3 regions of the Streptomyces sp. NPDC006923 genome follow, and region 3 is predicted to be linked to each of the others. Evidence: predicted binding sites of a transcription regulator. Region 3 holds the regulator's gene; each other region holds the start of a gene.
What was found. The regulator HrcA, encoded in region 3, represses chaperone genes, less so after heat shock. The targets are predictions, from matches to a motif close to TTNGCACTCNGNNNNNCNGAGTGCNAA.

Region 1 (10,274 bases), on a different contig from region 3:
CCACCATCTGGCTGGACGAGGACAGTGGAGACCTGCTGATCCAGTCCTACCGGGCCACCGAGGAGGAGGTGAAGGCGTGCCAGGAGGTCGGTTCGATCCCCGGCCACGGCACGGACGTCCCGGACCACGAAGCGATCATTCGGCTGCCCAAGGTCATGATCCAGTACATTCCTCGTCCGGACGGAGGCATCGCCGATGAAGCCTCCGGCACGTGAGCCGTTGTCCCGTGCACGGCGAACCGCGATCCACCTGGAGGTTCGTGATCAGTACGCGAGCACTGACCCCGATTTCCTCGAATGGTGCGAGGGGCGCCGCACATTCACGCCGGACAACCGTGCGGACTGGTGGGAAGGCTGGCACGACGCGGTACAGGCTGCCGTTTCGCGTGGGGTCTCGGTTCGTCGTGTCCGCGTGGTGTCCGAGCCTCTGACTGAGTACGTCCGGTGGGAACACGACTATGCGGTGACCAATATCGCCGCCGGTGAGGATGTTCGTTGGCTTCCCCGACGCCAAGCAAAAGACCTCGCGGTGCCCGCTGTTGATTTCTGGGTATTCGACGGCGAGTTGGTGCTTTTCCATCACTTCAGCGGGGACGGCGTTCTGACGGAACGCGAGTACGTCAACGACGCAACCTTGGCCGCGTGGTGCACTGACGCATTCGATGCCGTCTGGGAGCGGGCCACGCCTCACGAGGAGTACAAGCCGGTCTAGTGCAATCAGCATCATCCAGCGCCCAAGAGGCCCGGCACGCCTTGGCCAACCGTCTTCGCGAGTTGATCAAGGATGCCGGACTGGACGGCAAGGATCTCGCAGCCCTGTGCGGCTGGCACCCCTCAAAGGTTTCCCGGATCTCGACAGCGAAGACACAACCGAGTGAGGACGATATTCGGTCGTGGTGCCGTGCATGTGACGCCGAGGATCAGACAGGCGACTTGATCGCCTCGCTTCGGGCCGCAGAAGGCACATGGCTGACGTGGCGTCGGCTGGAGCGCGCGGGACTCAAACGGTCCCAGGAGGAGAGGCTACCGCTATACCAGCGCACGCGGCGTTTCCGCTCATATAGCGTGTGGGCACTTCCCGGACTGCTTCAGACCTACCAATACACCGAGGACGTACTTCGGACGATTCAGCAGCAGCGGGTGCCGGTGGATGACGTGGCCGACGCAGTGGCGGCCCGTATGGAGCGGCAGCGAGTGCTGCGCGAGGGGCAGCGAGTATTTGCTTTCCTGATCGAAGAACCCGTTCTCAGAAACACGCTCAGCACTGCGGAAGCTCAGGAAGAACAGCTGGAGCAGCTACTCACTGCAAGCGCCTTGCCCCATGTCAGTCTCGGTGTCGTTCCTGTCGCTCAGCGACGCCCTCAACTTCCAGTTGAGAACTTTTGGATCTATGACAACGCGCAAGTCAATGTGGAGTTGGTGTCGGGTTATTTGACGCTTACTCAGCCCACTGAGGTCAAGGCGTACTCGGATACCTACACCAAGCTCGCCGACATGGCCGTCTACGGTGCGCGGGCACGTGCCTTGATCTGCAAGGCACGTGACTCGCTCGTCTGACTCGTCTGCAATCACCTGCAATCGGCTGCGAGTTGAGGTCCTCACCGTCCTAGCGTTGTTGTGCTCCAGACGACGCGAAGGGGCCTGCATGAGCGAGCGGCACACCTACCCGAGTGCGCCGACGGCCTTGCCGCTGAGGCTGGACGCCGAACCAAAGCCGGTACCGGGCTGTGCGCACTGCCACAACATCGCCAGGAAGCACGACCGGGCGCAGGTGAACGGCGACGCGAGCAAGCACCGCGCTGCCCGTACTGGCCGCAACTGGCTGTCTGCCACTCCGAACCGGCCGGCTGGCGCGTGACCCGCTCCCCACCGCTCCGGTTGAATCAGCCGCGGGCGCCCCCGGCGCCTGCCCTACCGAAGGGGTACGCATGAAAAGGATCGTCGCCCGGGTGTGGAAACTAATCCGCGGCCCTCTGCAGTGGCGCGTCCTGTGGTTTGCGCACGCCAAATTCATGGTTGGCGTGACGGGCGTGGTGCGAAACGAACAAGGTCAAGTCCTCTTGCTCAAGCACCGAATGTGGCCCGCCGACCGCCCATGGGGCCTTCCTACCGGCTACGCCGTCAAGAGCGAGGAATTCCCGAAGACGATCGTTCGGGAGGTTCGGGAAGAAACTGGCCTTGAAGTCCTTCCGGGAAGACTGGTCCAGGTGACCAGCGGCTACAAACTACGAGTGGAAATCGCCTACGAGGCGCTTCACACGGGTGGAACTCTCAAGCTCGACAGCTTCGAGATTCTGGAGGCGAAATGGTTCAGCCCGGACGCGCTCCCGGATGGGATGCAAGAGAGTCACGTTCAGCTCATCAAGGCGGGCTCGTCGACTTAACGGAACTCGCGCCCAACGAGTCCGTAACCGGCGCTGGGGCAATCGCCGCACTGGCAGCCATGCGCGCCGACGCGTCCCCACTGACGGGCAAACATCCCGCCCACGTCTTTCGGCCCCTCTCAGAAATACTCAGCCGGTGGGCGGCAGACGGAATCGACACCACCCCGTTTCATGCTGGTGTCGAAAACGCCAAGCGCCGGTACGCCGGGTACGGGCTGGCCACGATGCTGCCGCTTGATCGCGTGCTGGTCGGCTGTGACTCCTCGCGTGCCGGTGCCTTCGGCGGGTTTCACCACCCGGACCAGGGATACCGGCACTTTCAGATGGTGGCCGTCATCACCATGTACGGACCCATGGAACGCCGGAATCCTGAGCGCCCCGCACTGGCCCTTCTCGACCTGCTTCGCGCGTACGCCCATGACTGCCTTCACTACGGGTCGCGTCGGCGGTATGTGGAAGTGGCAGGCGTGCCCGTCCGAACTCAATATGGAATTAACTACCGCCGGTCGACCGGACAGTCCTATTCGGCTGCCGACCAGCACGGAAGTCACCACACTCGCAATATCGGAATCGTCATGGAAGGTGCGTGCGACAAAGAGGCGCGTTCCATCACCCGGCAGACGGTGGAGCGCTTCGGCGTGACGGAGCCCTCAGACGTTCTCGGTTCCCTCGCGTTTCGGGACATGACGGGAACGCTGAGGGAGGGGGACGCCGACCGCGCGGCGGGGCTGTCGGGAAGCGACGAGCAGACGCGATACGCGGCGGCCCTCACTGGCTACGAGAACGGCGTCAATCGTCGCTATGCCCGCTTCCTTGAGGAGTTCGCACCCGGTGAAGAAGACGAGTGCCACACACGGCTCCTCGGAGCCATCATCAGCGGTGACGCGACGGTGCTGGGGGCATGGCTGGACGAGCGGCACGGCCCGGGGACCTTCACTGGTCTGTTCCGCACGCCGGGGTACTTCGACCCTGGCTTGACCGCGTGAGCGGTCTCCCGACGGCCCCATCCGTGCGCTGCCCCGTGGCGCACGGGCGGGTCTGCTGTGTGCCCTGACGCTCGTCCTCGCATCGGTCGCGCACGTAGGTGCCTCGCTGCACACGGTGTAGACGTACCCGGGTTCCCGCAGGTGCCGCACCGCACGGCGGGACTCCGGTACATCGAGCGCGCGAGGCCCCGAGGTGACCCTGTACGCGTGCCCGAGTCACGCCGTGGCGCTCGGTGCGGGCCCCGACCCCAGAGGACGAGCTACGCGCCTCGTAGCGACCCCGCAGACAGCCAAACGTCCCGATCGGCGACTCCGCGCGGGGCCCTGTCATTGGCGCGGACGTGCGGGACGGACGTGCGGGTGGGCGCAGAACTGGCAGTGAGACGCGTTGAGGTCCGCGAGCGTCACCCCGGCCCGGACGGTCACTCCGCGTCCCGCCGCCGCGTCCGTCCAGCGAGAAACGCCCGAGGGCGGCACCCCTTCGCGGGGGTGCCGCCCTCGGTCAGGACGGTTGATCGGCCGGAGGCAGATCAGAAGTCCATGTCACCGCCCGGCATGCCGCCGCCCGGAGCGGCCGCGCCGGCCTTCTCGGGCTTGTCGGCGATGACGGCCTCGGTGGTGAGGAAGAGCGCCGCGATGGAGGCCGCGTTCTGCAGAGCGGAACGGGTCACCTTCGCGGGGTCGATGATGCCCTCGGCGATCATGTCGACGTACTCGCCGGTCGCGGCGTTCAGGCCGTGACCGACCGTCAGGTTCCGGACCTTCTCGACGACGACGCCGCCCTCAAGACCACCGTTGACGGCGATCTGCTTGAGCGGGGCCTCCAGCGCGAGCTTGACGATCGCGGCACCGGTGGCCTCGTCACCTTCGAGCTCCAGCTTCTCGAAGACCGAGGAAGCCTGCAGCAGGGCCACGCCACCACCGGCGACGATGCCCTCCTCGACGGCGGCCTTGGCGTTGCGCACCGCGTCCTCGATGCGGTGCTTGCGCTCCTTGAGCTCGACCTCGGTCGCGGCGCCGGCCTTGATGACGGCCACGCCGCCGGCCAGCTTCGCGAGGCGCTCCTGGAGCTTCTCGCGGTCGTAGTCCGAGTCGCTGTTCTCGATCTCGGCGCGGATCTGGTTGACCCGCCCGGCGACCTGCTCGCTCTCGCCGGCACCGTCGACGATGGTGGTCTCGTCCTTGGTGATGACGACCTTGCGGGCGCGGCCCAGCAGGTCCAGGCCGGCGTTCTCCAGCTTGAGGCCGACCTCCTCGGAGATGACCGTGCCGCCGGTGAGGATGGCGATGTCGTTGAGCATGGCCTTGCGGCGGTCGCCGAAGCCCGGGGCCTTGACGGCGACGGACTTGAAGGTGCCACGGATCTTGTTGACGACCAGGGTCGACAGGGCCTCGCCCTCGACGTCCTCCGCGATGATCAGCAGGGGCTTGCCCGACTGCATGACCTTCTCCAGCAGCGGAAGGAGGTCCTTCACGTTGCTGATCTTGGAGTTGACGATCAGGATGTACGGGTCGTCCAGGGACGACTCCATGCGCTCCATGTCGGTGGCGAAGTACGCCGAGATGTAGCCCTTGTCGAAGCGCATACCCTCGGTGAGCTCAAGCTCCAGGCCGAAGGTCTGGGACTCCTCGACGGTGATGACGCCTTCCTTGCCGACCTTGTCCATGGCCTCGGCGATCAGCTCGCCGATCTGGGTGTCGGCGGCGGAGATGGAGGCGGTCGAAGCGATCTGCTCCTTGGTCTCCACGTCCTTGGCCTGCTCCAGCAGGGCGCCGGAGACGGCCTCCACGGCCTTCTCGATGCCACGCTTGAGGGCCATCGGGTTGGCGCCGGCGGCCACGTTGCGCAGGCCCTCGCGGACGAGCGCCTGGGCGAGGACGGTCGCGGTGGTCGTACCGTCACCGGCGACGTCGTCCGTCTTCTTGGCGACTTCCTTGACCAGCTCGGCGCCGATCTTCTCGTACGGGTCCTCGAGCTCGATCTCCTTGGCGATGGACACACCATCGTTGGTGATCGTGGGGGCGCCCCACTTCTTCTCGAGGACGACGTTGCGACCCTTGGGGCCAAGGGTGACCTTGACGGCGTCGGCGAGCTGGTTCATCCCGCGCTCGAGACCGCGCCGTGCCTCCTCGTCGAACGCGATGATCTTGGCCATGTGAAGTGGTCCTCCCGGACAGGGGGTCTCCCCAGGCCGCCAGGCCCAGGGGGCGGGTGGAACGGACCGTACCGGCGCCCGCGACGGACGACCTGAGAGCCGTGCGGTTCCTTGCCCCGCAGGCTCTTCGGGCCTCACCGACCCGGTCCTCAAGCTGTCACTCTCACTTGCAGAGTGCTAATGCCAATGATTAGCACTCGACCCCTGCGAGTGCAAGCTTGTGCTGCCGACACGAGCCCTCGGACGGACAACGCGGGACACGGGACACGGGACGCGGAACACGGGACGAACGCCCGGGAACGCACGAGGGGCCCGCATCCCATCTCTGGGACACGGACCCTTCGGCGTGAGTGCGTCGGTGGCCGATCGCGCCGGAATCAGACGGCGAGCTTGACCATGTCCGCCTGCGGACCCTTCTGGCCCTGCGAGATCTCGAACTCCACTCGCTGACCTTCTTCAAGGGTGCGGTACCCGTCCATCTGGATCGCGCTGTAGTGGACGAAAACATCCGCACCACCGTCGACCGCGATGAAGCCGTACCCCTTCTCCGCGTTGAACCACTTGACGGTGCCCTGAGCCATGCCTAACTCCCCTATTACTGGCCCTTACCGGGGGCCACACTTCGCGTCGGAACGCGTCGACCGCGGCTGAATGTATCTGCCCAACTGCCCTCTGCAACAGGTCAATCGGACGAGAATTCTGGGCATGGCCGAACAGGCATAGCGATGAATTCGCTGCGTTCCAGGGCAAGTCGGGCCGGGCAAAGCGCACGTATAGCGCAAATGTCACCAGGACTTCGGCCCCATGTTGTCGCGTTCTCATATGTGCCGGGCACGGGCGGACGGGGGGCCTTCCCACACTGTATCGCGCTCAACCATTCAGAATGGCCCCCTCCGCTTCTCGCGGAGAGGGCCACTGAGGCACTGCGGGCACGATCCGGCGGACTCAGCCTCCGGCGACGGCGGGGATGATCGAGATGCCCGCGCCCTCGGGGGTGGCGGTCTCCAGGCCCTGCTCGAAACGGACGTCGTCGTCGTTCACGTACACGTTCACAAAGCGGCGCAGCTTGCCCTGGTCGTCCAGGACGCGGGCGGCGATGCCGGGGTGGCTGCTCTCCAGGGACTGGATGACCTCGGAGAGGGTCGCGCCCTCCGCCAGGACCTCGGCCTGACCACCGGTGTACGTGCGGAGAATGGTGGGGATGCGGACCTTGACGCTCATGGTGGGGTGCCTTCCTTCAGTGGTGGGCGGTGCTCAGCGGGCCAGGCCGGCGTCGCGGAACGCGTCGAGGCTCGGGCGGATCGTCGCTGTCGGGCCGGTCGTCGGCGCCACGGCGTCGAGGGTCTTCAGACCGTCACCGGTGTTGAGGACCACGGTGGTCAGGGCCGGGTCGAGGACACCGGCCTCGATCAGCTTCCTGGTCACGCCCACGGTCACGCCGCCGGCCGTCTCCGCGAAGATCCCCTCGGTGCGCGCCAGCAGCTTGATCGCGTCGACGATCTGCTCGTCGTCGACGTCCTCGACGGCGCCCCCGGTGCGCCGGGCGATGTCCAGGACATACGGGCCGTCGGCCGGATTCCCGATCGCCAGGGACTTGGCGATGGTGTTCGGCTTCTGCGGCCGTACGACGTCATGGCCCGCCTTGAAGGCGGTGGACACCGGGGAGCAGCCCTCGGCCTGGGCGCCGAAGATCTTGTACGGGCGGTCCTCGACCAGGCCCAGCTTGATCAGCTCCTGAAGACCCTTGTCGATCTTCGTGAGCTGGGATCCGGAGGCGATCGGGACGACGATCTGGTCGGGCAGGCGCCAGCCGAGCTGCTCGCAGATCTCGTACGCGAGCGTCTTGGAGCCCTCGCCGTAGTACGGGCGGAGGTTGACGTTGACGAAGCCCCAGCCCTCGCCCAGCGGGTCGCCGATCAGCTCGGAACAGAAGCGGTTGACATCGTCGTAGTTTCCCTCGATGCCGACCAGTTCTCCGCCGTAGACGGCGGCCATGACGACCTTGCCCTGCTCCAGGTCGTGCGGGATGAACACGCAGGAGCGGAATCCGGCCCGCGCGGCGGCGGCGCCGACCGCGCCCGCGAGATTGCCGGTGGAGGAGCAGGAGAGGGTGGTGAAGCCGAAGGCGCGGGCGGCCTCGACGGCGATGGCGACGACCCGGTCCTTGAAGGAGTGCGTCGGATTGCCGGAGTCGTCCTTGACGTACAGGCCGCCGGTGACGCCCAGTTCACGGGCGAGATTGTCGGCCTTGACCAGCTTGGTGAAGCCGGGGTTGATGTTCGGCTTGTCGGCCACGTCGGCCGGGACGGGCAGCAGCGGGGCGTAGCGCCAGATGTTGTCCGGGCCCTCCGCGATGCGCTTCTTCAGCTCTTCCGGGGTGCCGCTCGGCAGGTCGTACGCCACTTCGAGCGGCCCGAAACAGCTCGCACAGGCGAAGATGGGGCCGAGGTCGAAACGCTCTCCGCATTCGCGGCACGAGAGTGCGGCGGCGGGGCCGAGATCGACGGATCCGGGGCGGACGTCGGTGGGGTGGACGGTCTGCGCAGACATGGAGGCGAGGCCCTTTCCTCATCTTCCTCACGACGCGTTTCGCCGCGAGACGGAATTGGCACCTTCCCCACCGTGACCTCGCGGTCGGCGGGAGGGTTGCCGGGGCTTCTACGGGCCGTTCCCTCTGCCCCTCTGGATGAGCGCTATGGCGCCGGACCCGGGGTCCGGTGCGTTTTTCCACGGAACGACCCCCGACATGCGACGGCCATTCGTGTTGTTCAAGACTGTAACCGAAGGACCGGACGGTTGAGCTAGTCGTCCGCACCGCGAGATGGATCACTTTCAGGGAGTACCGACCGTGCTGGAAGAGGTGGAACGCTGGCTGACCAGGCGTTCCTGGTCCGTCGCCGACCGTAAGGTCGACCAGCTCCTGGTGGCGAAGGCCACGCGCGGCAGCACGGTGAGCGTGGTGCTGCCGGCCCTCGACGAGGAGGGGACGGTCGGCGAGATCGTCTCCGTGATCCGTCGCGAGCTGATGGAGAAGGCGCCACTCGTCGATGAACTGGTAGTGATCGATTCCGGTTCCGCCGACCGGACGGCCGAGGTCGCGGCGGCGGCCGGCGCGCGGGTGGTGCACCGGGACTCGATCCTGCCGCGGCTGCCCGCGCTGCCCGGCAAGGGCGAGGTGCTGTGGCGCTCGCTGCTGGTGACGAGCGGCGACATCGTGTGCTTCGTCGACGCGGATCTGCGGAACTTCTCGGCGGACTTCGTGTCCGGCACCGTGGGTCCGCTGCTGACCGACCCGGACGTGCAGTTCGTCAAGGCGATGTACGACCGGCCGCTGGGCGGGGAGCCCGGGGGCCCGGCGGGCGGCCAGGGCGGACGGGTGACGGAGCTGGTGGCGCGTCCGCTGCTGAATCTGCACTGGCCCCGGCTCGCCGGTTTCGTTCAGCCGCTGGGCGGCGAGTACGCGGCGCGGCGCTCGCTGCTGGAGCGGCTGCCCTTCCCGGTGGGCTACGGCGTGGAGCTGGGGCTGCTCGTGGACGCCCTGCACACGGTGGGGCTCGACGCGCTGGCCCAGGTCGACGTGGGGGTGCGCGTGCACCGGCACCAGGATGACCGCGCCCTCGGGCGGATGGCCGCGGCGATCTACCGTACGGCTCAGCTACGGCTGTCCCGGGCGCACCTGGTACGGCCGGAGCTGACGCAGTTCGAGCGGGGCGCGGACGGCTTCGTGGCGCGCACGCACGCCGTGGACACGGAGGAGCGCCCGCCGGTGCGGGAGATCGCGGAGTACCCGGCCGGGCGTGCGGCGTAGCCGCCGGCCCTCACGACCTCTCCCTCGTGGGCGTGACATGGCTTCTTGTGGCGCTGGCCATGGCACTGGCGCTGCTGTGTTCCGGGCGGGTGACGGCGGCGGGTTCCGGACGGCCGGACGGCGCCGCCGAGCGGTGGTGGCTGCTCGGCGGGATGGTGGTGGCGCCGGCCGGCGCCGGGGTGGTCGCCCTGGCCGCGGCGCGGAGCCGCCGCCGGGGCTGAGCCGTCACCGGCCGTGCGGCCCGCGTCACCCCCATGGAGTGTCTTCCGTACGTTTGAGCGTTTCCGGGACGGGCTAGGTTCGGCACATGGTCACCCAGCAAGCCGCCCAGGTCCTCGTCGCGTCCAATCGCGGCCCTCTTTCGTACACGCTGCGCGACGACGGCGCGCTGGAGCCGAAGAGGGGCGGCGGCGGGCTGGTGTCCGGTCTGTCCGCCATCGGGCCCGAGACGGACGCGGTCTGGGTGTGCGCGGCGCTCGGGGACGGCGACCGGGAGGCCGTGCGCCGCACGGGCGGCCGGCTGGATCCGGCCGACACGGGCGGGCAGCGCGTCCGCATGCTCGACATCGCGCCGGAGGTCTACGCGGACGCGTACAACGGCGTCGCCAACTCCACGCTGTGGTTTGTGCACCATCTGCTCTACCAGACGCCGCTGGAGCCGTCCTTCGGCCCGGAGTTCCGCGCCCAGTGGGCCTCGTACGAGACCTACAACCGCGCCTTCGCCGAGGCGCTGGCCGACGAGGCGGGCGAGGGCGCGTCGGTCCTGGTGCAGGACTACCACCTGGCGCTGGTGCCGGGGATGCTGCGCGCGCTCCGGCCCGATCTGCGGATCGGGCACTTCTCGCACACGCCGTGGGCGCCGGCCGACTACTTCCGGCTGCTGCCCGACGACATCGCGCGCCAGCTCCTGCGCGGCATCCTGGGCGCGGACCGCGCGGCCT
Region 2 (10,274 bases), on a different contig from region 3:
CTCCTGGAGCTTCTCGCGGTCCCAGTCGGAGTCCGTGGACTCGATCTCGGCCTTGATCTGGTTGATACGGCCGGCCACGTCGCCGGCGTTGCCGCCGCCGTCCACGATGGTCGTGTCGTCCTTGGTGATGGTGACGCGGCGGGCGGAGCCCAGCACGTCCAGGCCGGCCTGGTCGAGCTTGAGGCCGACCTCCTCGGCGATGACGGTCGCACCGGTGAGGGTGGCGATGTCGCCGAGCATGGCCTTGCGGCGGTCACCGAAGCCGGGGGCCTTCACCGCGACCGCGTTGAAGGTGCCGCGGATCTTGTTGACGACGAGGGTGGAGAGCGCCTCGCCCTCGACGTCCTCGGCGATGATCAGCAGCGGCTTGGAGCCACCCGCCTGGATGACCTTCTCCAGCAGCGGGAGCAGGTCCTGGATGGAGGCGATCTTGCCCTGGTGGATCAGGATGTACGGGTCGTCGAGGACGGCCTCCATACGCTCCTGGTCGGTCACCATGTACGGGGACAGGTAGCCCTTGTCGAAGGCCATGCCCTCGGTGAAGTCCAGCTCCAGACCGAAGGTGTTGGACTCCTCGACGGTGATGACGCCGTCCTTGCCGACCTTGTCCATCGCCTCGGCGATCAGCTCGCCGACCTGCTGGTCCTGCGCGGAGAGCGCGGCCACGGCGGCGATGTCGGACTTGTCGTCGATCGGGCGGGCGGTCGCGAGGAGTTCCTCGGACACGGCCTTGACCGCCGCGTCGATGCCCTTCTTCAGGGCGGCCGGGGAGGCGCCGGCGGCGACATTGCGCAGGCCCTCGCGGACCAGCGCCTGGGCCAGCACGGTAGCGGTGGTGGTGCCGTCACCCGCGATGTCGTTGGTCTTGGTCGCCACCTCCTTCACGAGCTGCGCGCCCAGGTTCTCGTACGGGTCCTCGATCTCGACCTCACGGGCGATCGTGACACCGTCGTTGGTGATGGTGGGGGCGCCGAACTTCTTGTCGATGACGACGTTGCGGCCCTTGGGGCCGATCGTCACCTTCACCGTGTCGGCAAGCTTGTTGACGCCGCGCTCAAGGGCGCGACGGGCGTCCTCGTCGAACTTCAGGATCTTCGCCATGGGAGCTTCTGTGTCCTCTCAAATGAGATGCGCCCCTGTCCGCCCGGCGTTCGCAGGGGGGCCAGGGGCGCATCTCAAAAGCGATCTTGGGTGAATTACTTCTCGATGATCGCGAGCACGTCGCGAGCCGAGAGGACGAGGTACTCCTCGCCGCTGTACTTCACCTCGGTGCCGCCGTACTTGCTGTACAGAACGACATCGCCGACGGAAACGTCGAGCGGGAGCCGCTCGCCGTTCTCGAAACGGCCCGGGCCCACAGCCAGGACGACGCCCTCCTGGGGCTTCTCCTTGGCGGTGTCCGGGATAACCAGGCCAGAGGCCGTGGTCTGCTCGGCGTCGAGCGGCTGGACCACAATGCGGTCCTCGAGCGGCTTGATGGCAACCTTGGTGCTGGCGGTCGTCACGATCCGACCTCCCCCTTCGGAGATCTCACGGGGTTAACTGTCTGAGTGGCGACCAGGTGGGCCCGTCGTCGCGGGTGCCGGACCTGCCAGTCGCGCTTTGGCACTCTCCAGTGGGGAGTGCCAGACCTGAGACTATGACCGCGATTAGCACTCGGTCAAGCGGAGTGCCAATGGGCGCGGCGTGGCGGATCAGTCTCCCCAGGGAAACGACGCCGTCGGGGCCCTGGTTTCGTACGACCGTATGAAGATGCGTTGTATGAACGTACGCACTGGCGAGACGTCCGAGAGCGCGCGCCCCGCCCCGGGCGCGCGCCGTGTCCGGGCCCGGGGCCGCTTACGGGGAGTCTTCCGGGCCACCCGTCCCGGCGTCCTGTTCCCAGATGCCCCGCAGCAGCCGTTCCTGCCGGCCGCAGACCTCCCGCGGCTGCTCCCCGTGCGGCAGCCGCGCCCTGACCAGGTGCGGCTTCACTCCCGCCGGACCCGGGTGGCCCTGCACCCGGACCGACGCGTCCGGGCTCACCTTCTGCGCCGCCTTGCGCCCCAGCCGTTCGATCGGGTCCACGGACGGCGCGCACCCCGTCAGCAGGGCGCCGCAGCCGGCGAGGAGCGCACCGGCTGCCAGCAGGCCGGCCAGTAGCCGGTGCGCCGGTCTCATACGTAGTCCTCCAGCTTGGCCACCGCGTAGCCCCGGCCGGTGATCGTCTTCATCACCTGGCGGATCATGTCGGGCATGGTGCCGTTCCAGTCCCCTGGCCCGCGGAAGTGCGTGAGGACGATGTCGCCGGGGTGCAGGTCCTCGTCCCACTCGCGCCACTCCATGTGGTCGGGGAACGCCTCGGACGCCCACAGCGGCGCGGCCTTCACCCCGCACTCCTTGGCGGCTCTCAGCGTGTCCACGTTGTAGTTGCCGTACGGCGGGCGGAAAAGCGGAGGCCGCTTGCCGAACCGCTGCTCGATGTTGTCCTGCTGTTCGCAGATCTCCCGCTTCTGCTCCTCGTACGACAGGCCGGGCATGTAACGGTGGTTGATGGTGTGGTTGTGCAGGGACACTCCGCGGTCCTGCATCTGCTTGAAGTAGCCGTAGTTGTCCTTGGTGACGTAGTCGCTCAGGAAGGCGCTGTACGGGATCTTCAGCTCACTCATCATCCGCAGCAGTTCCGGGTCCTTCTCCGCCCCGTCGTCCATGGTCAGGAAGACGACCTTGTCCTTGACCGGAACGGTGGTGAAGATCGGCGGCAGCTCGTCGCCGCCCTCGACCTCGAAGCCCTGGCGGGTGGTGATGCGCGGCTTGACCGCGGGCGGGGGCGGCGCCGGCAGCGGGGTCGCCGCGAGCCCCCACTTCTTGGCCGCGACGGCGCGCGCCGCCTGGATACGGCGCACATTCTCGGCGTACTCGGCGCGGGCGCCGGCCGAGCCGGGCGGGTGCTTCCCGGCCGCCTGCTGACCCGGCCTGCCCTCGACCGCCGAAGGGCTCTGGTGCCCCGCCGCACCCTTGGAGGGCGACGACGTGGCCGGTCCACCGGACTCCACACCGCATGCCGAGCCGACAGCGGCGACCAGAAGCGCCGCCAGAAGCGCACGGCTCCGCCTGCGTCTCTTCGCCATCACTCTTCTCACCATTTTTTCGTTTTGTCGTACTAGCTGCATGGCGTCGCATCCTGTCAGCGCGCGGCGCCCCCGCCCGGCCGACACTCACCGCCCGGCACGCACCATCGCCCGGCTGGCCCACAATGGGCCGGGTGACCGACCGCGTTCCCTCCTCCCCCCTCGCCGACCTGCTCTCCGCCGAGGGCCAGGCCCTCCTCTCCGAGCTGCGTGACCACGACCCCGCGCGGGAACTCGCCCTCGCCACCCGGCTGCGCCGTGAGCACCCGGCCGAGCTGGTCTCGGCGGCCCTGACGCAGGCGCGGCTGCGCCAGCGCGCGGTGGCGAAGTTCGGCGCGGAGGACGCCCACCGCATGTACTTCACGCCCAACGGCGTCGAACAGGCCACGCGCTCCGGCGTCGCCGCGCACCGGGCCGCCCGGTTCCGCGACCTCGCCCCCTCGGCGGCCGTCACCGACCTCTGCTGCGGCGTCGGCGGCGACGCGATCGAGCTGACCCGCGCCGGCTTCGCCGTGACCGCCGTCGATCTGGACCCGCTGACCTGCGAGATCGCCCGGACCAATGTGCGGACCCTGGCGCCTGGCGGCCCGGCGCCGACGGTGATCCGCGCCGATGTCCTGGAGTACGACCTGACCGGGACCCGCGCCCTCTTCATCGATCCGGCGCGGCGCGGCGGCCGGGGCAGGATCTTCGACCCGGAGGCGTACTCACCGCCGCTGTCCTGGGCTGTCGACGCGGTACGAAGGGTGGGCGTCGGCGCCGTCAAGATCGCGCCCGGCATTCCGCACGAACTGATCCCGGACGACTTCGAGGCCGAGTGGATCTCGGACGGCGGCGATGTCAAGGAAGCCGTGCTCTGGTACGGCTCAGAGCGCCCTGACGCCGTCGTCCCCGGTGGCCGCCGGGCCACTCTCCTGCCCTCCGGAGCCGCCCTCGCCGGGCGCGGCCTGCCCGACCCGCCCGTCCGCAAGACCGGCCGTTACCTGTACGAACCGGACGGCGCCGTCATCCGCGCGCATCTGGTCGCGGAGGTGGCCGACGAGCTGGACGGCGGGCTGATCGACGAGACCATCGCGTACATCACGGCCGACGAAGCGCGCCCCACGCCGTACGCCACCGGCTATGAGATCACCGACGAACTGCCCTTCAACCTCAAGAAGCTGAAGGCCCTGCTCCGGGAGCGCGAGGTGGGGATCCTGACGGTCAAGAAGCGCGGCTCGGCGGTCGAACCGGAGGAACTGCGGCGCCGCGTGAAGCTCAGGGGCGCGGGCACCGCGACGGTCTTCCTCACCCGGGTGGCGGGCGCTCCCACCATGCTGATCGGGCATCCGGCGCGGGCATGACCACCGCGCTCACCCCGACCCGGCGGGCCCGGTGCCCTGCCTACAGGTCGGTCAGCTCATCCGCGTAGATCTGCGACAGCGGCTGCGGGCCGACGTACTGCTGGCAGTTGCACTGCCGTAGCTCGTACCGCAGGGGCTTTCTGTCCTCGTCCCACTCCGTCGGCACCTCCACGTCCTCGTGGCACTTGCCGCCGGTCGTGCTTCGCCAGATGGTGCGTGCAGCCGCAGACGGGCTCCGGCGGCTTGTGGGCCTCCTCCAGGGCGCGCCGCTCCTTTTCCACCAGCTTGAAGCGTTCGACCTTCCGCTCGTGCCGGGTCTGCAGCGCCGTCCGGCCCGTGTCGGCTATCCAGCCGAAACCGCCCACCAGGAAGAAGATGAAGATCCACCAGAGCCAGTCCATCCGCCGCCCCTTAGCCTGAATGGCGCATGTATACCCCCTTCAGGATATGACGGACGTGAGGAAGTCCGCCTCAGCGGTGCGCTCCCCCGCCCCCGCGCACCGGGACGGGCGTGAGCAGCCGCTCCGACCAGCTCTGATGCCGCAGCGACTGGGTCACTCCCAGCAGACCGGTCACCAGCACCGTGATCCCCAGGCCCAGGGCGTACACCGTCTCCCCCACGGTCGCCGATGCCGCGCCGGCCCCGGCCGCACGGACGACGCGGACGGTCTCCCACGCTCCCAGCAGGCACAGCACCACCGACGGCAGCAGCCAGAGGACGGACCGCCGGTGCGCCCGCAGGCGCACATCCGTCGCACGGTCCGGGCCGAGTGCCGCCCAGGCGTCCAGGCGCTGCCGTATGTCCCGGCCCCTGCCCAGCCAGAGACCCAGCGCGACCGCCGCCGGCACCAGGAACACCGCCGCGAGGACTAGTGCCACCAGTCCGGTGATCTCGCCCAGACCGCCCCGCTCGAAGCTCTCGATCGCCAGCCCCACGGCCGCCCAGCCGACCACGGCGACCGCCGCCAGCAGCCAGAGCAGCACCAGCCGTCCGATCGCGAGGCCCCGCCGGGTCAGCGCCGCCATGGCCGCGGCCCGGTCGGCGAGCCGCGCCTCACGATCGGGCCAGGGACAGGACTCCTCGGGCGGCGGAAGCGGCGGCAGCGCGGCTCGGCTGATCATTGAGCAGAGATTAGCGGTACGTGGCGGTGTTGAGCGGCCAGGGTGCCCGGCGGTACGGCGCGGCCCGACAGGGACGGACAGGGGCACGCGCGGGCCGGTGCGGCGCAGGCGCGGCGGTGGCCGCACGGCCCGTTTCCCGGAGGCACGGGGATGTGTGTCGGACGCCGCCGCTCCACCGCTCACCAGTAGTTTCATGCGAAAGCCCGGCTTCCGCCGCGTACCTTCTCCCCCGCGTCCACCGCCCCGCCGACCGAGGTTCGCCCATGCCGCCACTGTCCCTGCCGTATCTGCTGAAGAGGCTGCTGCGAAGTGAGCACTGGCGGCGGCTCCATGTCCGCGCCTCCCTGTGGGCCGCGCTGATCACGGTGCTGGTCCTGCTGGGCGGCTCATGGCTGATCGTGGTGGTGGAGACCCCGGCGCCGAAGGCGACCATCACGTCCTTCCCCCTCGCGCTGTGGTGGTCCGTCGAGACCGCCACCACCGTCGGATACGGAGACCTCTATCCCGTCACGGCATGGGGGCGCGTCATCGCCACCGTGGTGATGCTCGCCGGGATCTCCATGTTCAGCATCGTCACCGCGTCCCTCGCCACCTGGTTCGTCAGCGGCGCCGCGCACCGCGTGCACGAGCTGGCGGTGGCCTTCGAGCGGTTCGGCCGGGAGGGGACGGCGGGCGCCTCGGACGAGCTGCGCGCGCTCCACACGCGCTTCGACCGCCTGGAGAAGATCGTCAAGGACACGCGGCGGCCGCCCGGCTCAGCGTGACGCCGACCGGATCGGGCCCCGGGTTTCCGGCGGCGCGTGCCGAACGCTCATGTCCGGTCCTCCTGATCCGTCCCGCCGGTCACCCGCAGAGCCGTACGGAGCTGTTCCACCCGGGCGCGGACCCTCGTCGACGCCCCCGCGTCCTCCGGCCGGGCGGGCGGCGGCACCTCCCGGCACAACCGGCAGAGCCCGTCGGGGAGTTGCGCCGGATCACCCGGGACACCGCAGTCCGTGCACTCCATCACGCGCCGGGGACGCGGAGGCTCCGGCGGGAGCTTGGCGAGGAGCCGGGCGCGTACGAAGCCGTACGGCGCGGCCACCTCCGCCGGAAGGCCCGCCGTCAGCGCCTGGACGAGCTGGGCCCGGCCCGCGCCGCGCTCGAACCACCGCGCGGCCAACTCCTCCAGTGCCCCGCACTCGGGCTCGGAGAGCGTGAGCCGCGCGTCGGTCCGGCCGAGCGCCGCGAGGATGTCGTACGCCTCGGTCCGGGCCCGCGCCGAAGGCTCCGGCCGGGACGGCGACTCCCGCGGGACGTCCGCGCCCGAGGTGAACGCGTCCCACCACTCGTTGTCCCTGGCCGCCCGCGACCAGTACGTGCGCCAGACCCAGCGCACCGTCCCCTCGTGGCCGGTGACCGCCTCCCGGTGGCGGCGCAGATGTCCCGCCCGGGAGAGATTGTTGAGCACGGTCCGCACCGCGCACTGGCCGTAGTCCGCGAGATGTTTCGCGAGGGTCTTCACCGAGATGTCGGAGCCCTCGGGCAGCCGGTCGACATAACCGGCGACCGCCGCCTCACGCTTGGGCAGATGTGCGAAGTCGTCGGCGCGGCGCGGGCTTTGGCAGGGAGCGAGCCGCTTTCCGTACCCCGGATTGGCGTGGGGATGGGCGTGCGGGCGCGGGGCGGGATTAAGCTGCTGAACAGCCATCAGATCGTGGGTGCTTTCGATCTCGTTGGTCAGACCCCTGCGACGTGTTGGTAGCACCCGCGGGGGTCGTTCTTTGTGCCGCACGCTACACGCCCGTGCCATTCCGTGGCGAGTCGGTCACAAAAAGTCATCTCGCCCGGCGGCCCGGGCACTTCAGGGGTGGGTGGGCGGGTTTGCCCTCCCACCCCTTCCTTGGAAAAGGGGCTCGAACTCCGACGCCCGAGGCTCAAGCGACGTGGACACCCCGAGCGGAATCGTTCATGCGGAGGCGCGCGGATACGGCTCGGACCCGGCTTGAGCTTCGGGCGGACAGCCGTCGCCGCGCCCCCGTCCGCCGATCCCGCCGACCCGGGCACCATCCGCCCGCGAGGAGTAGCTTCGAAGGGGTGGATACCGGACTTGTCGGGGACCGACGCTGGCAGGAAAAGATCTTCACCGGTGAGTGGCGGGACGGCGGCGGCGGTGTGCTGCCCGTCATTGAGCCCGCCACCGGTGCGGAGCTGGGTGTGGCCGGGAAGGCCGCGCCGGACGATGTGGCGCGCTCCGTCGCCCGGGCGGACGAGGCCCAGGCCGCCTGGGCCGCCGCGCCGTTCAGCGAGCGCGCGGGCGTACTGCGACGGGCCGCGGAGCTGTGGACGGAGCACAGTGCCGAGGTCCGCACGTGGCTTGTGCGTGAGGCCGGGAGCGTCCGCCGCAAGGCGATGAGAGAGCTGGGCGGCACGGTGGCGGAGTGTTGGGAGGCCGCCGCGCTGCCGTCGCACCCCCTGGGCGAGGTGCTGCCCAGCGAGCGGGCGACGCTGAGCATGACCCGCCGGACTCCGGTGGGCGTCGTCGGCGTGATCGCCCCGTTCAATCTGCCGCTCAAGCTGGCGTTCCGTTCGGTGGCCCCGGCGCTGGCGCTCGGCAACGCCGTCGTCCTCAAACCGGATCCCCGTACCCCGGTCTCCGGTGGCGTGGCGCTCGCCCGGGTCTTCGAGGAGGCCGGGCTGCCGCCCGGCGTGCTGCATGTCCTTCCCGGCGGCGCGGACGTCGGCGCGGCGCTGGTCGCCCAGCCCGCCGTACGGGCCGTCTCCTTCACCGGTTCGTCGCGGGCCGGGCATGCCGTGGCCGAGCTGTGCGCGCGCCACTCCACCCGCGTCCATCTCGAACTGGGCGGCAACTCCGCGCTGATCGTCATGCCGGACGCCGACCTCGACCGGGCCGTCGCCGCGGCCTCCTACGGCGCGTTCTACCACCAGGGGCAGGGCTGCATCGTGGTCGGCCGGCACCTTGTGCACGACTCGGTGTACGACACCTACGCGCAGATGCTGGCGGAGAAGGCCGCGGGCCTCACCGTGGGCAACCCGGCGGAGCAGGACGTGGCCCTCGGCCCGCTCATCGACGCCCACCAGCGCGACAGCGTCGACGCGCTGGTCACGGGAAGTGTGGAGGCGGGAGCGAAACCGCTCACCGGCGGCACCTACCAGGGCCTCTTCTACCGGCCCACCGTCCTCGCCGACACGGGCCCGGGAGCGCCCGCCTACGACGCCGAGGTCTTCGGTCCCGTCGCCTCCGTCACCCGCTTCAGCACCGCCGACGAGGCCGTCGAACTCGCCTCCGACAGCCCCTACGGTCTTGCCCTTTCCATCCTCACGGCCGATGTCACCGCCGGACTGGAGATGGCCGCCGCCATCCCCACCGGTCTCGCGCACATCAACGACCAGACAATCGCCGACGACGCGCACGCGCCGTTCGGCGGACTGGGCGAGTCGGGAAACGCGTCGCGCTTCGGCGGACCGGCCGCCAATATCGAGGCGTACACGGACACCCGCTGGATCACCGTCCATTCGGCGATCCCGTCCTACTGAGGCGCGCCCGGCGGGCCCTCCGGGCCGTCCGACGAGCCCGGTCGGCACGGGGGACCGCATCGTGGCGCCCGGTCTTTCGGAGGAATCCCCGGCATCGTGCCACCAGAACGTCCGCCGTTGCCCGAGCATCCCTGCTGGGGCACCCCGTGGCTACGCCGCCGCGGGCGTCCCGGTGTACGTGCGGGACCCGCTCAGGACCCCAGCGCCTCGAAGCGCCAGCGGTGCACCGGCCGGGCGATCAAGTCCTTTGCCGGGTCCGGGAGTTCGGGGACATCGGCGTCATAGGGACCGTCCCACCAGGTGATGACCAGAACACGGTCCTGTGGCGCCCGGAGAAGCTCGCGGCGCACCGGAGCGCGGGGCAGTTCCTGCGCGCGCGCCCATTCCAGCAGTTCCGCGCCGCGCCCCAGAACCGCCTTCGCCTCCCACATCAGCGCCACGGTCATGAGTAGAGATTGTCCTTCCGCAGTTCGTGCAGATGATCGTGCTCGTGAACATGCCCGTGCTCATGCGCGTGAATCCGATCATGCCCCGGCACATGCGGCTCGGTCACCGGCAGCGACGAGTCCGCGGACAGGTCCCAGTCCGACGCGGGACGACCGCGCGCCACCATCTCCGCGCCCAGCGCGGCGACCATCGCGCCATTGTCCGTGCACAGCCCCGGGCGCGGGACACGCAGCCGGATGCCGGCCCGTTCGCAGCGTTCGGCCGCGAGCGCGCGCAGCCGGGAGTTCGCCGCGACCCCGCCGCCGATCATCAGATGGTCGACACCCTCGTCCTTGCAGGCGCGGACCGCCTTCCTGGTCAGTACGTCGACGACCGCTTCCTGGAAGGAGGCCGCGACATCCCGGACGGGCACCTCCTCGCCCGCGTTCCGCTTCGCCTCGATCCAGCGGGCCACCGAGGTCTTCAGACCGGAGAAGGAGAAGTCGTAGGCCGCGTCACGCGGACCCGTCAGCCCGCGCGGGAAGGCGATGGCGGCCGGGTCGCCCTCTCTCGCCAGCCGGTCGATCACCGGGCCGCCGGGGAAACCGAGCTGAAGCACCCGGGCGATCTTGTCGAACGCCTCGCCCGCCGCGTCGTCGATCGTCGCCCCCATGGGCCGCACATCGCTGGTGATGTCCGGCGCCAGGAGCAGCGAGGAGTGCCCGCCGCTCACCAG
Region 3 (10,274 bases):
CGGGCTGGTCACCGCACCCGGCGGCGGCCCGGCCCGCGACGGACCCGCCCGAGGCCCTCCGCTCACTCCGACGGCTCGGATGCCCCGGGATCTTCGGAGAAGTCCCGCCCGGTGCGCGGCCTCCCGGCGGACGGCGCTCCTTCCCAAACACGCCCGGGAAGCGCCCCCCGTCTGTCACTCTGTCGGGATCGTAAGCGGCACATCGCCAAAACTGGATCAGGAGCCGCAGTGGGGCCCATTCCGATCCCGCGTGAACCCCGTCACCGTCCGGCATCGCAGGTGCCGTTACGGAGGGAAACGCGGTCCACATCACGCACCAGCCTGCCCGGCAACCCGCTCTCCCCTTCTGCCGCCCGCCGCTTCGCACGCGCCGCGCTGGCGGACTGGACCAGCCTCGGGCTCCTCGCCACCTGCACCTTCTGCCGCGGCGGCGGAAGCTGTCCACCGGGCAGACACAGCACCGACCTGCTCGCCGAGGACGCGGTGGTGATCGTCAGCGAACTCGTCACCAACGCGGTGGTGCACGCCGGCACCACCGTCGAACTGCTCTGCCGCCTGGAGGACCCCGAGGAGGGCCCGGCGGAGGAGGACCACGAGCCGGCCGCGCTCGTCCTGGAGGTGTCCGACCACCACCCGGGGCGCGCCATCCAGAGCGACGCCCGGGGACAGGCACCGTCCGGCACCCCCGAGTACGGCCGCGGTCTCGAACTCGTCGCCGCGCTCGCCGAACGCTGGGGCATCACCTATCGCTCCGGGCTCAAGACCGTCTGGGCGCGGCTGCCGCTCGAAGGGCGGGACGCGGGCGCGGGCCAGGGCACCGAGCCCGCGCTGCGCCGGGGCCTGCGCGCCGCCGAGATACTCGCTCCGTCCTCCCGGCGCACCGTGCGCGACGACCCGGAATGGGCCGGCCGGGGCGCGCTGTCCTTCCTCGCCGAGGCGTCCGAACTGCTCGCCGGGCAGCTCGACGAGGACCTGGTCGCCGCGCTCGCGGGCCAGCTCCTGGTGCCACGGCTAGCCGAATGGTGCGCGGTCTGGCTGGACGGTGAGAGCGCGCAGGCCGGCGCCGCGCCCCGGCTCGCCCGTGTCTGGCACGCCGACGAGTCCCGGATCGAGCCGCTGCGCGCGGTCCTGGAGCAGGGGCCGCCGAGGCTGCCGGACCCGCCGCGCGGCGGGCCGGTACGGGTGCCCTGGCCGGGCGTGCCGGTCCCGGACGGCCCGGTCCCGGACGAGGCGGTCCCGGTTCCGGGCGGCGGTCCCGGCGGAGTGGCTCTCGCCTGCCGGCTGCTGGCCAACGGACGCAGCCTCGGCACACTGATGCTGGGCCGGCCGGGACAGGCCGGTGTGCCCGACGAAGTGACCGCCCTCATCGAGGACTTCGCCCGGCGGGTCGCCCTGGCCGTGGGCGCCGCCCGCCGCTACGCCCGCCAGGCCACCATCAGCCGGGTTCTCCAGCGCGGACTGCTGCCCAGCCAGGTCGCCCGGATACCGCGTGTCGCCAGCTCCCTGGTGTACGAGCCGAGCGACCACGGTCTCGCGGGCGGCGACTTCTACGACGTCTTCCCGTGCCCGCCCGGCGACCGCTGGTGCTTCATGCTCGGTGACGTCCAGGGCAGCGGTCCCGAGGCCGCCGTCGTCACCGGCCTCGCCCGCCCCTGGCTGCGCCTGCTCGCCCGCGAGGGCTACCGCGTCGGCGCCGTGCTCGACCGCCTCAACCGGCTGCTCCTCGACGACGCGACGGAGGCGGCCGAATCGGCGTCGTCACTGGTCGCCCAGGCCGTCGTCCAGGGGCTGCCGGGCGTCGCGACCGCGCCGCCCGAAAGCAGCCAGTCCCGCTTCCTCTCGCTGCTGTACGGCGAGCTGATGCCGCTGCCCGGCGGCGAGGGCCGGATACGGTGCACCCTCGCGAGCGCCGGGCATCCGCTGCCGCTGCTGCTCCGGCCCGACGGGACGGTACGGACCGCCGCGGACCCGCAGCTCCTGCTCGGAGTCGTCGAGAAGGTGTCGTACGAGAGCAGCACCTTCGACCTGGAACCCGGTGACACGCTGCTCTGCGTCACCGACGGAGTCACCGAGCGGCGCTCCGGCGACCGGATGCTGGACGACGGCGACGGGCTCGCACGGACCCTGGCGGGCTGCGTGGGGCTGACGGCGCAGGGCGTCGCGGAGCGGATACGGCGGACCGTGCACGAGTTCGCCGAGACACCGCCGGAGGACGATCTGGCGCTGCTGGTGTTCCAGGCCGAGTGACGCGGAAGGCCCACCTGCCGCGTACGGGACAATGGGGGCATGCCTTCCGCACTGCCCGACGGTGACCCCATGCCCGAGACCGGAGAGCTGCCCCGGCACGCCCTGGAGGGCGCGGCCGACCGGCCCCTCGGCTTCTATCTGCACGTGCCGTACTGCGCGACCCGCTGCGGCTACTGCGACTTCAACACGTACACGGCGACCGAGCTGCGCGGCTCCGGCGGTGTGCTGGCCTCCCGCGACAACTACGCGGAGACGCTCGCCGACGAGGTCCGGCTGGCCAGGAAGGTGCTGGGCGACGACCCGAGGCCGGTCCGCACGGTGTTCGTCGGCGGTGGTACGCCGACGCTGCTGGCCGCCGGGGACCTGGTCCGGATGCTGGGCACGATCCGTGCGGAGTTCGGCCTCGCGGAGGACGCGGAGATCACCACGGAGGCCAATCCGGAATCGGTGGATCCGGCGTATCTGGAGGCACTGCGGGAGGGCGGCTTCAACCGGATCTCCTTCGGGATGCAGAGCGCGAAGCAGCATGTGCTGAAGGTGCTGGACCGCACGCACACACCCGGCCGGCCCGAGGCGTGTGTCGCCGAGGCCCGCGCGGCGGGATTCGACCATGTGAACCTCGATCTGATCTACGGCACGCCGGGCGAGAGCGACAACGACTGGCGGGAGTCCCTCACCGCCGCGATCGGGGCGGGGCCCGACCATGTCTCGGCGTACGCGCTGATCGTGGAGGAGGGCACCCAGCTCGCCCGGCGCATCCGGCGCGGCGAGGTGCCGATGACGGACGACGACGAGCACGCGGACCGTTATCTGATCGCGGACTCCGTGCTCGCGGAGGCGGGTTTCTCCTGGTACGAGGTGTCCAACTGGGCCACCTCGGAGGCGGCCCGCTGTCTGCACAACGAGCTGTACTGGCGCGGCGCGGACTGGTGGGGCGCGGGCCCCGGAGCCCACAGCCATGTCGGCGGCGTGCGCTGGTGGAACGTCAAACACCCCGGCGCGTACGCGGCGGCGCTGGCCCAGGGCCGCTCACCGGGCGCGGGCCGGGAGATCCTCACCGCGGAGGACCGCCGGGTGGAACGCGTCCTGCTGGAGCTGCGGCTGTCGGACGGCTGCGAACTGTCGCTGCTGGCCCCGGCGGGGCTGGCGGCGGCGGGCCGGGCGGTGACGGACGGGCTGCTGGAGCCGGGGCCGTTCGCGGCGGGACGCGCGGTGCTGACGCTGCGCGGGCGGCTGCTGGCGGACGCGGTGGTCCGCGACCTGGTGGACTGAGGGCTTCCGGCGTCCGGGCTCGGCGGCGGACTGGGCGCTTCCGGCGCGGTCGCGGTGCGGCGCGCCGGACCGCCGCTACGCCACGGGCTCCGTGACAAAGTCGATCAGCCGTTCCACCGACCCCAGCAGCGCGGGCTCCAGATCCCGGTACGAGCGGACGCGGGACAGGATGTGCTGCCAGGCCGCGCCGGTGTTCTCCGGCCAGCCCAGGGCGCGGCAGACGCCCGTCTTCCAGTCCTCGCCGCGCGGTACGGAGGGCCAGGCGGGGATCCCCACGGCGGACGGCTTCACGGCCTCCCAGACGTCGATGTACGGGTGGCCCACCACCAGCACGTCCGGGCCCGTCACCTGAGCGGCGATCCGGGACTCCTTGGACCCGGGCACCATGTGGTCGACCAGGACGCCGAGGCGGGCCCCGGGCGCCGGGGCGAACTCCGCGACGACGGACCGGAGGTCGTCCACGCCCTCCAGATACTCCACGACCACCCCCTCGACGCGCAGATCGTCACCCCACACCCTCTCGACCAGCTCCGCGTCGTGCCGGCCCTCGACATAGATACGTCCCGCCCTGGCCACGCGCGCGCGGGCGCCGGGCACGGCGACCGAGCCGGAAGCCGTCCTGGCCGGCCGCGCCGGGCCGGCCGTCGCCGGGCGTACCAGGGTCACCACCCGCCCCTCCAGCAGAAATCCGCGCGCCACCAGCGGGAAGACCCGGTGTTTGCCGAAGCGGTCCTCCAGGGTGACCGTCGGCCCCTCGGCGGTCTTCTCACAGCGGATCACCGCGCCGCAGAAGCCCGTCGACACCTCCTCGACCACCAGATCGGGCTCTGCGGGGACCTCGGGCGCGGGCGTGGAGCGTTTCCACGGGGGCGTCAGATCGGGGTTGTAGCTGCGCATTCGACAGACGATAGGCGCACGGGCGCCCAGCGGCGGCCCCGTCGCGCCCGCCGGGGAATCACGGGACGGCACCTCACCCCGGAGGCACGCCGAAACGCGTGGCGAGGGCGTCGCGCTGCGCGCGTACGAACGCCGCGTCCACCAGGGCCCCGTGGCCCGGCACATAGACGGCGTCCGCACCGCCCAGCGCCAGCAGCCGGTCCAGGGCCGCCGGCCAGCGGGCGGTGATCGCGTCGGGACCGGCCTGCGGTTCGCCCGACTCCTCCACCAGATCGCCGCAGAAGACCACGTCCGGGGAGCCGGGCACGAGCAGGGCGAGGTCATGAGCGGTGTGCCCGGGGCCGACGTTGGCCAGCAGCACCCGGCGCCCGCCCAGGTCCAGCGCCACCTCGCCGGACACCGCGTGCCGCGGCAGTACCAGCAGCTCCACCGCCTCCGCGGCCTCCGGCGCCGTCACCCCCTCACGCACGGCGTCCTCGTACAGCCCCGGGCCCTGCCGCGCCAGCAGCTCCGCCGCGCCGACGGCGCCGTACACCTCCGCCCCGGCGAACGCCGCGGTGCCCAGGACATGGTCGAAGTGCGGATGGCTCAGTGCGATATGCGTCACTCGCCTGCCGCCGAGCAGCGCGCCCGCCTGGTCGCGGAGTTCACCGCCCTCGCGCACGGAGGAGCCCGTGTCGTACAAAAGGACCGCGTGGTCACCGGCCACCAGGCCGGCTGTCGCGTCCCAGCCGGGCAGCCGGCGTCTGCCGACCCCCGCCGCCAGCCCTTCCCAGCCGCGCTCTTCCCAAGGCACGTTCATACGAGGACGCTAACGGCAGCGGGCGGCGTGAGCGCGAGATGGCGTGGCCGCCCTTGCTAGGGGTGTACCCAACGGCCGTACACTGAGGCGGGGGAACTGGCACTCCCGTGGACCGAGTGCCAAACCCGATCCGACGGACGAGCTGGAGGTGTGCGCGATGCTCAGCGAACGCAGACTCGAAGTCCTGCGCGCCATCGTCCAGGACTATGTCGGCACGGAGGAGCCCGTCGGCTCCAAGGCACTGACCGAGCGGCACAAGCTCGGTGTGTCGCCGGCCACCGTCCGCAACGACATGGCGGTGCTGGAGGACGAGGGCTTCATCGCCCAGCCGCACACCAGCGCCGGGCGCATCCCGACCGACAAGGGCTACCGGCTCTTCGTGGACCGGCTGGCGGGCGTCAAGCCCATGTCCTCGCCCGAGCGCCGTGCCATCCAGAACTTCCTCGACAAGGCCGTCGACCTGGACGACGTCGTGGGCCGTACGGTGCGGCTGCTGGCGCAGCTCACCCGGCAGGTCGCCGTCGTCCAGTACCCGTCGCTGACCCGTTCGACGGTGCGCCATGTGGAGCTGCTGTCCCTCGCTCCGGCCCGGCTGATGCTTGTGCTGATCACCGACACCGGGCGGGTCGAGCAGCGCATGATCGACTGCCCCGCGCCCTTCGGCGAGACCTCGCTCGCGGATCTCAGGGCCCGGCTCAACAGCCGGATCGTGGGGCGGCGCTTCGCCGACGTCCCCCAGCTCGTGCAGGATCTTCCCGAGTCGTTCGAGCAGGAGGACCGGGGGACGGTGTCCACGGTCCTCGCGACACTGCTCGAAACCCTGGTCGAGGAGACCGAGGAGCGGCTGGTGATCGGCGGCACCGCCAACCTCACGCGCTTCGGACACGATTTTCCGCTGTCCATCCGGCCGGTGCTGGAGGCGCTGGAGGAGCATGTGGTGCTTCTGAAGCTGCTGGGTGAGGCGGAGCACCCGGGCATGACCGTACGTATCGGGCACGAGAACGCCCATGAGGGCCTCAACTCCACGTCCGTCGTCGCGGTCGGCTACGGTTCGGGCGACGAGGCAGTCGCCAAACTCGGCGTGGTCGGACCGACCCGCATGGACTACCCCGGAACGATGGGAGCGGTACGCGCAGTGGCACGTTACGTCGGACAGATCCTGGCGGAGTCGTAAGTGGCCACGGACTACTACGCCGTACTCGGCGTGCGCCGCGACGCATCTCAGGACGAGATCAAGAAGGCATTCCGGCGGCTCGCCCGCGAGCTGCACCCGGATGTCAATCCCGATCCCAAGACGCAGGAGCGCTTCAAGGAGATCAACGCCGCTTACGAGGTGTTGTCGGACCCGCAGAAGAAGCAGGTCTACGACCTCGGCGGGGACCCGCTCTCGGCGAGCGGCGGCGGTGGCGCGGGCGGTTTCGGAGCCGGCGGCTTCGGCAACTTCTCGGACATCATGGACGCGTTCTTCGGTACGGCGTCGCAGCGCGGCCCCCGGTCGCGGACGCGGCGCGGGCAGGACGCCATGATCCGGCTGGAGATCGACCTCAACGAGTCGGCCTTCGGCACGACCAAGGACATCCAGGTCGACACGGCCGTCGTGTGTACGACGTGTTCGGGCGAGGGCGCGGCCCCCGGCACCTCGGCGCAGACCTGTGACATGTGCCGCGGCCGCGGTGAGGTGTCGCAGGTCACCCGGTCCTTCCTGGGCCAGGTCATGACCTCCAGGCCGTGCCCGCAGTGCCAGGGCTTCGGCACCGTGGTGCCGACGCCGTGCCCCGAGTGCGCGGGCGACGGGCGTATCCGGTCCCGCCGTACGCTCACGGTCAAGATCCCGGCCGGTGTCGACAACGGCACCCGCATCCAGCTCGCCGGCGAAGGCGAGGTCGGCCCCGGCGGTGGTCCCGCCGGTGATCTGTACGTCGAGATCCACGAGCTGCCGCACGCGGTGTTCCAGCGGCGCGGCGATGATCTGCACTGCACGGTCACCATCCCCATGACGGCGGCCTCGCTGGGCACGAAGTGTCCGCTGGAGACGCTGGACGGCGTCGAGGAGATCGACGTCCGGCCGGGCACGCAGTCCGGCCAGTCGATCCCGCTGCACGGCAGGGGCATCACCCATCTCCGCGGCGGCGGCCGCGGCGACCTGATCGTGCATGTCGAGGTGACGACCCCGTCGAAGCTGGACCCGGAGCAGGAGCGCCTGCTGCGGGAGCTGGCGAAGCTGCGCGGAGAGGAACGCCCCACCGGCCAGTTCCAGCCGGGGCAGCAGGGGCTGTTCTCGCGGTTGAAGGACGCCTTCAACGGACGCTAGACACAGGCAGACACAGGTGCGCAGAAGGCCCGGGGGCTGACCCCGGGCCTTCTGCGCCTGCCGGCCGCCGGCCTGTTCCCGCGCCGTTCCCGGGCCCCGAGCCGATTCGTGGCCGCCGCGAGGGGCATGGCACGATGCCTTCATGTCCTCCGCACTGACCGATCTCTGCCGGTATCCGATCGTGCAGGCCCCCATGGCGGGCGGCGCCTCCTGCCCACAGCTCGCCGCGGCCGTCTCCGAGGCCGGTGGTCTCGGCTTCCTCGCCGCCGGATACAAAACCGCGGACGGCATGTACGAAGAGGTCAAACAGCTCCGCGGGCTGACCGGCCAGCCCTTCGGCGTCAATCTCTTCATGCCGCAGACCCAGTACGCGGACCAGGCAGCCGTGGAGGTCTACCGCAATCAGCTCGCCGGCGAGGCGACCTGGTACGAGACCCCGCTCGGCGACCCCCAGACCGGCTCGGACGACGGTTACGAGGCCAAGTTGGCGATCCTCCTCGAAGACCCCGTTCCCGTCGTCTCGTTCACCTTCGGCTGCCCGACCCGCGAAATCCTCGACGCCTTCGCGCGGGCCGGGACCTTCACCGTGGTCACGGTGACGACCCCCGAAGAGGCCCAGACCGCGCAGTGGTCGGGCGCCGACGCCGTCTCCGTCCAGGGCATCGAGGCCGGCGGCCATCAGGGGACCCACCGCGACGATCCGGCCACCGACGGCGCGGGCATAGGACTGCTCTCGCTGGTCTCCCAGGTGCGGGAGACCGTACAGCTCCCGGTCATCGCGGCCGGCGGTCTGATGCGCGGCGGCCAGATCGCCGCCGTCCTCGCGGCGGGCGCGGACGCGGCGCAGCTCGGGACGGCGTTCCTGGTCTGCCCGGAGTCCGGGGCGAACGTCGTCCACAAACAGGCCATGACCAACCCGCTGTTCGTCAGGACCGAGCTGACCCGGGCCTTCTCCGGGCGCCCCGCGCGCGGCCTCGTCAACCGCTTCATGCGCGAACACGGCCCGTACGCCCCCTCCGCCTATCCCGAGGTCCATCACCTCACCTCCGGGCTGCGCAAGGCCGCGGCGAAGGTCGGCGACGCCCAGGGCATGGCGCTGTGGGCGGGGCAGGGCCACCGCATGGCCCGCGAACTGCCGGCCGGACAGCTCGTCAAGCTGCTCGCCGCCGAACTCGAAGCCACCCGGTCGTCGCTGATCCAGGGCAGCGACTCGTGACCGCTCCCGTCTTCGTCGTCGGGGACGGCACGCTCCGGCCGGGCACGGTCACCCTGGACGGTCCGGAGGGGCGGCACGCCGTCTCCGTACGGCGGCTGCGCGTCGGCGAGGAGATCGTGCTGACGGACGGCGCGGGCACCGGCGCGTACGGGACCGTCGCCGCGGTCGAGGGCAAGGACCGGCTGGACGTCGCCGTCACCGACGTACGGACAGAGGCGGAGCCCGCGCCGCGGATCACCGTCGTCCAGGCTCTTCCCAAGGGTGACCGGGGCGAGTTGGCCGTCGAGACGATGACCGAGACCGGCGCCGACGCGATCGCGCCCTGGCAGGCCGCGCGCTGTGTCACTCAGTGGAAGGGCGAACGCGGCGCCAAGTCCCTCGCCAAATGGCGGGCCACGGCCCGGGAGGCGGGCAAGCAGTCACGCAGGCTCCGCTTCCCCGAGGTTCTGGACGCGCTGTCGACCCGGCAGGTGGCCGCGCTGCTCGCGGACGCCGACTTCGCGGCCGTACTGCACGAGGAGGGCAGCGAACCGCTGGCCACCGCGCCGCTGCCCGCCGAGGGCCGGATCGTGCTGGTCGTCGGGCCGGAAGGCGGCGTGTCCCCGGAGGAGTTGGCGGCTTTCGCGGAGGCCGGAGCGAAGCCGTACCGGCTGGGCCGCAGCGTCCTGCGGACCTCCACCGCGGGCACGGCGGCCACCGCTCTGCTGCTCGGCCGCACGGGCCGCTGGTCCTGATCGCCGGGCCGCGCCACGGCCGATAGCATGCTCCGTACTGACCGGCGGGGTCGTCTTCCGGCCGGTCAGCGGATCAGTCAGTCAGCATCGTCAGCAGCGACCGGCGGCACGCCCGCCGGATTCGAGGAGGCCCGGACCATGGCGGGAGAACCACAGGCCGACTGCCTGTTCTGCAAGATCGTCGCGGGGGACGTGCCGGCCACCGTCGTCCGGGAGTCGGCGACCACCGTCGCCTTCCGGGACATCAACCCCCAGGCGCCGACCCATGTCCTGGTGATCCCTCGGGTGCACTATCCGGACGCCGGGACGCTCGCCGCCGCCGAACCGTCGATCGCCGCCGATGTGCTGGCGGAGGCGGCCGCGGTCGCCGCCCAGGACAAGACCGACGGCAGCGGCTACCGGATCGTGTTCAACACGGGCGCCGGCGCCGGCCAGACGGTCTTTCACGCGCACGCCCATGTGCTGGGCGGCCGTGGCCTCAACTGGCCCCCTGGATAACGGCGTTGTCCGTACGCGAACTGGTGGTGCTCGGTACGGCCAGCCAGGTGCCCACCCGCCACCGCAACCACAACGGCTATCTGCTGCGGTGGGACGGCGAGGGTTTCCTCTTCGACCCGGGCGAGGGCACCCAGCGGCAGATGCTGCGCGCGGGCGTGGCCGCGCACGACATCAACCGCGTCTGTGTCACGCACTTCCACGGCGACCACTCGCTCGGTCTTGCCGGAGTGATCCAGCGCGTCAACCTCGACCAGGTGCCGCACCGGATCACCGCCCACTACCCGGCGAGCGGACAGC

Region 1: groL (chaperonin GroEL) is a predicted target of HrcA. The motif match lies at 5,680-5,706, and genes of this name have one in related genera.
Region 2: groES (co-chaperone GroES) is a predicted target of HrcA. The motif match lies at 1,650-1,676, and genes of this name have one in related genera.

The regions. Positions count from the first base shown of each region.
Region 1 covers NZ_JBEYIF010000004.1:411,186-421,459, forward strand. Annotated here, with positions in the region: gene ABZ707_RS10220 (hypothetical protein) at 1-215, shown strand, start outside; gene ABZ707_RS10225 (DUF6879 family protein) at 196-711, shown strand; gene ABZ707_RS10230 (helix-turn-helix transcriptional regulator) at 753-1,556, shown strand; gene ABZ707_RS10235 (hypothetical protein) at 1,645-1,857, shown strand; gene ABZ707_RS10240 (NUDIX domain-containing protein) at 1,928-2,383, shown strand; gene ABZ707_RS10245 (hypothetical protein) at 2,443-3,369, shown strand; gene groL (chaperonin GroEL) at 3,900-5,525, opposite strand; gene ABZ707_RS10255 (cold-shock protein) at 5,903-6,106, opposite strand; gene ABZ707_RS10260 (ubiquitin-like small modifier protein 1) at 6,471-6,746, opposite strand; gene thrC (threonine synthase) at 6,780-8,075, opposite strand; SAM riboswitch class I at 8,091-8,218, opposite strand; gene ABZ707_RS10270 (glucosyl-3-phosphoglycerate synthase) at 8,374-9,333, shown strand; gene ABZ707_RS10275 (hypothetical protein) at 9,366-9,554, shown strand; gene ABZ707_RS10280 (trehalose-6-phosphate synthase) at 9,641-10,274, shown strand, end outside.
Region 2 covers NZ_JBEYIF010000012.1:189,278-199,551, reverse strand. Annotated here, with positions in the region: gene groL (chaperonin GroEL) at 1-1,101, opposite strand, end outside; gene groES (co-chaperone GroES) at 1,197-1,505, opposite strand; gene ABZ707_RS24275 (hypothetical protein) at 1,840-2,160, opposite strand; gene ABZ707_RS24270 (polysaccharide deacetylase family protein) at 2,157-3,110, opposite strand; gene ABZ707_RS24265 (class I SAM-dependent methyltransferase) at 3,236-4,453, shown strand; partial or broken gene ABZ707_RS24260 (hypothetical protein) at 4,494-4,854, opposite strand; gene ABZ707_RS24255 (hypothetical protein) at 4,925-5,575, opposite strand; gene ABZ707_RS24250 (potassium channel family protein) at 5,839-6,339, shown strand; gene ABZ707_RS24245 (hypothetical protein) at 6,387-7,265, opposite strand; gene ABZ707_RS24240 (aldehyde dehydrogenase family protein) at 7,652-9,112, shown strand; gene ABZ707_RS24235 (hypothetical protein) at 9,304-9,558, opposite strand; gene tsaD (tRNA (adenosine(37)-N6)-threonylcarbamoyltransferase complex transferase subunit TsaD) at 9,555-10,274, opposite strand, start outside.
Region 3 covers NZ_JBEYIF010000001.1:719,939-730,212, reverse strand. Annotated here, with positions in the region: gene ABZ707_RS03350 (ATP-binding SpoIIE family protein phosphatase) at 280-2,247, shown strand; gene hemW (radical SAM family heme chaperone HemW) at 2,287-3,519, shown strand; gene ABZ707_RS03340 (DUF3097 domain-containing protein) at 3,595-4,416, opposite strand; gene ABZ707_RS03335 (MBL fold metallo-hydrolase) at 4,490-5,218, opposite strand; gene hrcA (heat-inducible transcriptional repressor HrcA) at 5,376-6,392, shown strand; gene dnaJ (molecular chaperone DnaJ) at 6,393-7,529, shown strand; gene ABZ707_RS03320 (nitronate monooxygenase) at 7,672-8,745, shown strand; gene ABZ707_RS03315 (16S rRNA (uracil(1498)-N(3))-methyltransferase) at 8,742-9,479, shown strand; gene ABZ707_RS03310 (histidine triad nucleotide-binding protein) at 9,618-9,977, shown strand; gene ABZ707_RS03305 (ribonuclease Z) at 9,983-10,274, shown strand, end outside.